Regions from separate parts of the Capillibacterium thermochitinicola genome, predicted to be linked through region 2. Evidence: riboswitches for the same ligand, from Rfam matches in the RefSeq annotation. Region 2 holds a riboswitch; the other holds the start of a gene.
What was found. Region 2 has a riboswitch for S-adenosylmethionine ahead of metK (methionine adenosyltransferase). Riboswitches for the same ligand answer to the same signal wherever they lie in the genome.
Positions count from the first base shown of each region.

Region 1: linked by a shared signal. The riboswitch ahead of metF (methylenetetrahydrofolate reductase [NAD(P)H]) and the one ahead of metK (methionine adenosyltransferase) in region 2 are both predicted to bind S-adenosylmethionine.

Region 1 covers NZ_JAAKDE010000031.1:4,297-7,504, reverse strand. Annotated here, with positions in the region: gene G5B42_RS10510 (DUF4097 family beta strand repeat-containing protein) at 1-62, shown strand, start outside; gene G5B42_RS10505 (copper homeostasis protein CutC) at 118-744, shown strand; gene metF (methylenetetrahydrofolate reductase [NAD(P)H]) at 754-1,638, opposite strand; SAM riboswitch class I at 1,827-1,936, opposite strand; gene G5B42_RS10495 (vitamin B12 dependent-methionine synthase activation domain-containing protein) at 2,114-2,806, shown strand; gene G5B42_RS10490 (homocysteine S-methyltransferase family protein) at 2,803-3,208, shown strand, end outside.
Region 2 covers NZ_JAAKDE010000008.1:34,064-37,271, reverse strand. Annotated here, with positions in the region: gene rpmE (50S ribosomal protein L31) at 66-272, opposite strand; gene metK (methionine adenosyltransferase) at 365-1,549, opposite strand; SAM riboswitch class I at 1,605-1,707, opposite strand; partial or broken gene pfkA (6-phosphofructokinase) at 1,784-2,783, opposite strand; gene G5B42_RS04310 (acetyl-CoA carboxylase carboxyltransferase subunit alpha) at 2,820-3,208, opposite strand, start outside.

The DNA.
Region 1 (3,208 bases), on a different contig from region 2:
TATATCCCTGGACCGAAGAGGTTTCCCCGCGCCACCGGTTTGGGTTAAGTATTGAATTATAAGCGCGCGAAAAAAAGAAAAGCGCCCTACCGCTTTGCACCGAAAGGAATGAGAAACATGGGGATTATTAAAGAGGCTTGTGTCGGAAGCTTTCTGGAGGCAAAGAAGGCCTTCGAACTAGGGGCTCAGCGGATTGAGCTTTGTGACAACCTGAAGGAGGGCGGCACCACTCCCAGTTACGGCACGATTCTACTGGCCAAGGAAACCCTGGACCTGCCCATCAATGTGATGATCCGGCCCCGGGGTGGCAATTTTGTTTACAGCGAAGAAGAGATCCGGATTATGGAGAAGGACATCGCCCTCTGCCGGGAGGCCCGTGTCAACGCCGTGGTCATCGGGGCCCTCACCGTCGACCATCGGATCGATGAGGCCGTGGTGAAAAGACTGGTCGAAAAGGCCGGTGACCTAGAGATCACTTTTCACATGGCCTTCGACGAGATTGAGGATAAAGAGGAAGCCCTCGAGCAATTGATCGCCTGCGGGATCCACCGGGTCCTGACCAAGGGAGGGCCCGGCACCGCCCTGGCGAACCGGGAAACCATCAAAGCCTTGGTGAAGCAAGCCGGGGACCGGATCGTGATCCTGGCCGGCGGGGGCGTCACCAGGGAGAACTACGAACAATTAGTGGAATATACCGGCGTCAAAGAAGTCCACGGGACAAAGATTGTTGGCCCCTTAACTTAACCGGCCCTTTCAGGTCTCCGCTTTTAAGTGTTTCCGGATGCCGGAGATCTGGCCGAAAATCGTCTTGGCCACCTCGGGACGGTTCATCGTGTACAGATGGATGCCATCCACCCCGCTGGAGAGCAGATCGATGATCTGTTCCGTGGCATAAGCAATGCCGGCTTCCTTCAACGCCTCCGGACTGTTTTCGTAGCGGTCCAGAATCCGCCGGAACTTCGGCGGGATGCTGGCCCCGCAAAGGCTGGTAATCCGCTCGATCTGCTTTTTGTTGAGGACCGGCATGATCCCGGCCGCCACCGGCACCCCGATCGCGAGCTTATCGAGCTTTTCCCGGAAGGCATAAAAAATACTATTATCCAAAAACAGCTGGGTGATGAGGAAATCCGCCCCCGTCTCCACCTTTCTTTTCAAATTGTGGAGATCGGCCATGGCGTCTTCGGCTTCGATGTGGACCTCCGGGTAGCAGGCGGCCCCGATGCAGAAATCCGCCTTGGTTTTGATGAACTTAATCAAGTCGGAAGCATATTGAAAATCGGTGGTCGGGGGTATCGTACTTTGGTCCGCCGGCCGGTCGCCCCTTAGCGCAAGGATGTTCTCAATCTTGGCCTTCTGCAAACGGCCAAGGATCTCCGCCACCTCTTCCTTGGTCGAGTTTATGCAGGTCAGATGAGCAAGGGCTTCAATCCCGTATTTGTTCTTGATGGTATCGGCAATCTCTACTGTATAGAAGCGGCTTCCCCCGGCGGCGCCGTAGGTAACGCTGATGAAATCAGGCCGCAGAACAGAGAGGGCATCAATGGTCGCGAACACCCCGTCCAGGGGAGAACCGGGTTTCGGGGGGAAAATCTCCAGCGAAAAGACGGGTTTGTTTTTGTAATAATCCTTGATCCGCATTTTATCCTCCTTTCAGGCCCGGTTTGCTTCATATTACCATATTCCCGTCGGTACCCGTTTTGTCACCAAAAAAGGCGCAAAAAGTCTTCCCCATATACCATACGAAAACCGGAAGGAAGAAAAAGGCTGCTTTCGATAAGAAAGCAGCCTTTTATTTACCAAGCAAACGATGCTTTGTGCCTGCGCGTTTCTTATCTTTCAGGGGTAATCCCTGCAGGAATTGACACCGTTGCATTCGGATGAGAATGCCGGTTGTCGGGCTTCATCGGGCCAGTCCCTCCACCTCTCTTGATAAGACCATCTATTAAATTGAGATATTTTATTAGATTTTACGGTAAACCAAACCAATTGTCAAGGGTTCATTGCGCAGGGTCCGCCGGGCACGAACAGGCGGGACGAAATAACTCCACAAAAGGTAAATCTTGCTTTTCGGTCAATAAATGTGTACTATTATTTAAAACCGAGGTGATCGCCGATGGAGATCCCGCCGGGAGAAGTATTGAGGTACCTGGGTTACCGGAACCAAAGGATCGATCCGGCCATGATGAGTTTAATCGAGGAATGCCGGGCGGAAACAAAAGTGTTGATGCGGCCGGGCGTCGTCTACCGGATCTACCCCCTGGAAAAGCACGGGGACCAGATCCGGCTGCTGACGACCACTTTACACCTGCAAAGCAGCGACCTCGGCAGGCATCTGCGGCGGGCGGACCGCTGCGCCGTCCTCGCCGCCACCCTCGGGCTGGCGGTTGACCAAAAAATCGCGGCTTACGCACGCTTAGATCTAACCAGAGCAATCGTCATGGACGCTTGCGCCACCGCCGCCATCGAAGCCGTCTGCGACCAAGTGCAGGAACAGCTAAGGGCAAAGGTGGCCCCGGAAGGTTACCGCCTTACTCCGCGCTACAGTCCCGGTTACGGTGACTTGTCCATCGTACACCAAAAGGCTATCCTGGAGACGCTCCAGGCTTACACCCGGATCGGCCTCACCGTTAACGAAGACCATATTCTACTCCCCCGCAAATCGGTGACGGCCTTCATCGGCCTGGAGAAAACGGAAATGGACGCGCCCGATAAGCTAGAGGAAGCAAAAACAGTGGACGCCCCCGACAAGTGCCACTGTTGTCCGGATAAAACTTGTCAGTACAGAAAAGGTGGGGATGGAGATTGAAACGCAAGCTTAATTTGGACGAATTCCTGGTCTTTGACGGGGCCATGGGGACCATGCTCCAAAGCTACGGCATGAAAGCAGGAGAAATCCCCGAAAGATACAATCTGGAACGGGCGGAAGTCATCGCCGGAATCCACAGCGCTTACATTGAAGCGGGTGCCCAGGTCCTGACGACCAATACGTTCAACGCCAACCGGTTTAAACTGGCCGGAAGCGGGCTGAATCTGGCCGCGGTTATCCGGACAGCGGTGGAGATTGCCCGGTGGACCGCAAAGGATAACGAGGAAATCCTGGTGGCTTTGGACATCGGCCCTTTAGGCCAGCTAATGGAGCCCTATGGCACCTTAAGCTTTGATGAAGCGTACGAGGCCTTTGCCGAACAGATCCGGGCCGGTGCCGCGG
Region 2 (3,208 bases):
GCGCGACATGTAACCAGGTGGCTGACACATAGTTTAAAACAGAGCAGATCTGCTCTGTTTTAAACTTACTTTCCGGCTTTCTCCATTCTTTTCTGGAATTTTTCGACCTGGCCACCAGTGTCAATAATCTTCTGTTTCCCCGTAAACAAGGGGTGGCATTTTGAACAGATCTCAACCCGGATCTCTTTTTTGGTTGACCCCGTCTCAAAGGTTTCGCCACAGGCACAGGTCACGATTGCTTTACCATACTGCGGATGAATATTTTTCTTCATCAGGGTTCACCTTCTTATTGAATTTTGACTATGTCATTATAACACAGGCTTGGGTTTTCCGCAATAATCCCTCTTCGCCCGTTCTTACCGTCTTAACAACCGGCCTTTTTCTTTAAAACCTCAACTTTGTCCAGGCGTTCCCACGGCAGATCCAGGTCGGTCCGGCCAAAATGCCCATAACTGGCCACCTGGCGGTAGATCGGCCGCCGCAGGTCCAGGTTTTTAATGATCGCCGCCGGACGCAGATCAAATACCTCCTGGACCAGCGCTTCCAGTTCACCCGAAGGCAAAAGACCGGTTCCGAAAGTATCAATGGTGATCGAGACGGGTTTCGCCACCCCGATCGCATAAGCAATCTGGATTTCGCATTTCCGGGCCAGCCCGGCCGCGACAATATTTTTGGCCACGTAACGGGCGGCATAAGCACCCGAACGGTCCACTTTCGTCGGGTCCTTCCCCGAGAAGGCCCCCCCACCATGACGGGCCATTCCACCGTATGTATCCACAATAATCTTGCGGCCGGTTAACCCGGTATCCCCTTGGGGACCGCCCACCACAAAACGGCCGGTGGGATTGATATAATATTTGGTCCTCTCATCCAGGTACTCCGCAGGAATGACTGCTTTAATCACTTCCTCACGGATCCCTTCTTCCAGGGCGCTCCGCTCCAGATTTGGGTTGTGTTGGGCGGAGACGACAATGGTTTCAATCCGGACAGGGCGGTCTCCTTCGTACTCCACCGTCACCTGGGTCTTCCCGTCCGGACGGAGCATGGGCAGAATCTTATTTTTCCGGACATAAGCGAGCCGCCGCGCCAGGCGGTGGGCCAAAGCAATCGGCATCGGCATAAACTCGAGAGTTTCATCGGTGGCGTAGCCAAAGACCATCCCCTGGTCCCCGGCACCGATGGTGCTCTCCTCGTCCTTCGAGCCGGTTTTCACCTCTAAAGCTTGGTTGACACCAAGCGCAATATCGGGTGACTGTTCGTCAATGGCGGTCAAAACCGCACAAGTATCCCCATCGAAGCCATATTTTGCCCTGGTGTACCCAATCTCTTTCACCACTTGCCGGGCGATCTTCGGGATCTCCACATAGCATTTGGTGGTGATTTCGCCCATGATTATGATCAAGCCGGTCGTTACCGCCGTTTCGCAAGCGACACGGGCTTCCTGGTCCTCCGCCAGAATAGCATCGAGAATGGCATCGGAGATCTGGTCGCAAATTTTGTCCGGATGACCTTCGGTCACCGATTCCGACGTAAACAGACGACGTTCCAAATTTCCAACCTCCTTTAAGTCAACAAAAAACCCTTCGTTCAGGAAGGGTTGAGGATACTCATCTTCCAGAAACTGGAGGGAATTAGCACCGTTTGGAATCCTGTTCCAAGGTTGCCGGGTTTCATCGGGCCCCTTCCCTCCACCGCTCTTGATGAGTAGTTTATTAATTTTAATTTAGATTATAAAGCTTTTATAGCGACACGTCAAGCGTCCCCAAGGCCTTGTTTTTGGGAGTCAGGTTGTAGCTAAGACTTCGATTAATTGGTATAATTTGGGGTCAATCTGTTTTTTGCGGGCAATCGCTTCCTCCATCGGCGATACCTTAAGCTTGTGGTCGACCCAACCAACCATCATATCCTTTTCCCCGGCCAAGAGCAGTTCAACGGCTTTGGCGCCAAACTGCGTCCCCAAAGTACGGTCAAGCGCCGACGGCGAACCGCCCCTTTGAATATGGCCCAAAATCGTAACGCGGATATCCTTTTTGACTTTCAGGTTGATATAATTGGCCACCTTAAAGGCGGCGCTGTCGTAGATGGAAATACCGGTCAACGGCTGGCCAAACACCCCTTCCGCTACCAACACGATACTATGGCGTCGGCCAACGGTATTCACCTTTTGGATCAGATTGACCACTTGATCCAGGTCCGGTTGGATCTCCGGAACCAGAACCGCATCGGCGCCTCCCGCCAACCCGGCATAAAGCGCAATAAATCCGGAGTTCTTGCCCATCACCTCCACGACATAGACCCGGTCATGGGACAGGGCCGTATCGCGGATTTTATTGATCGCATCCAGCACCGTATTCAAGGCCGTATCGAAACCGACGGAAAGGTCGGTACACTCAATATCATTATCGATCGTCCCCGGGATCCCCACGGTGGTGAAACCCAACTTGGACAGCTCCCGCGCCCCCCGGAAGGAGCCATCCCCACCAATCACGACAATACCGTCGATGCCAAGGTCGTGGAGTTGTTTGGCGGCCTTTTCCCGCCCCTCCTCTGTCCTGAACTCCTGCGACCGGGCGGAGTGCAAAATGGTTCCCCCCCCGGTGAAGAATATCCGAGACCCCCATCGACGTCAGTTGGATGATCTCACCCGTGATTAGCCCCTGAAAACCCCTGATGACCCCAAAAACCTCACATCCGGCTTTGATCGCAGTTAAGGTCGCCGCCCGGATCGCCGCGTTCATCCCGGGAGCATCGCCGCCGCTGGTGATAATCGCTATTCTTTTCATGTTTATATACCTCCTGTATAACTGCAGAATAATCCCTTATTCTTCAAGATAACGACCAAGCCGCCGGAATTTTTGATAACGTTTGGTTACCAACTCGTCGGGATCCATATCAATAATTGCGTTCAGATTTTCCAGGATCCGCTCTTTCATTGTTTTCGCCATTTCCTCCGGCGCCGTATGGGCGCCGCCCAAGGGTTCAGGGATAATCTCATCAATCACGTTGACCGCCAGGAGATCATTGGCCGTGATCCGTAAAACTTCCGCTGCTTCCGCCGCTCTTGACGCGTCTTTCCAAAGAATGGAGGCGCAACCTTCCGGTGAGATCACGGAGTAATAGGCATTCTCCAACATCAAGATCCGGTCGCCCACCCCGATCGCCAGCGCCCCACCGCTTCCACCCTCGCCGGTGATGACGACAACAATCG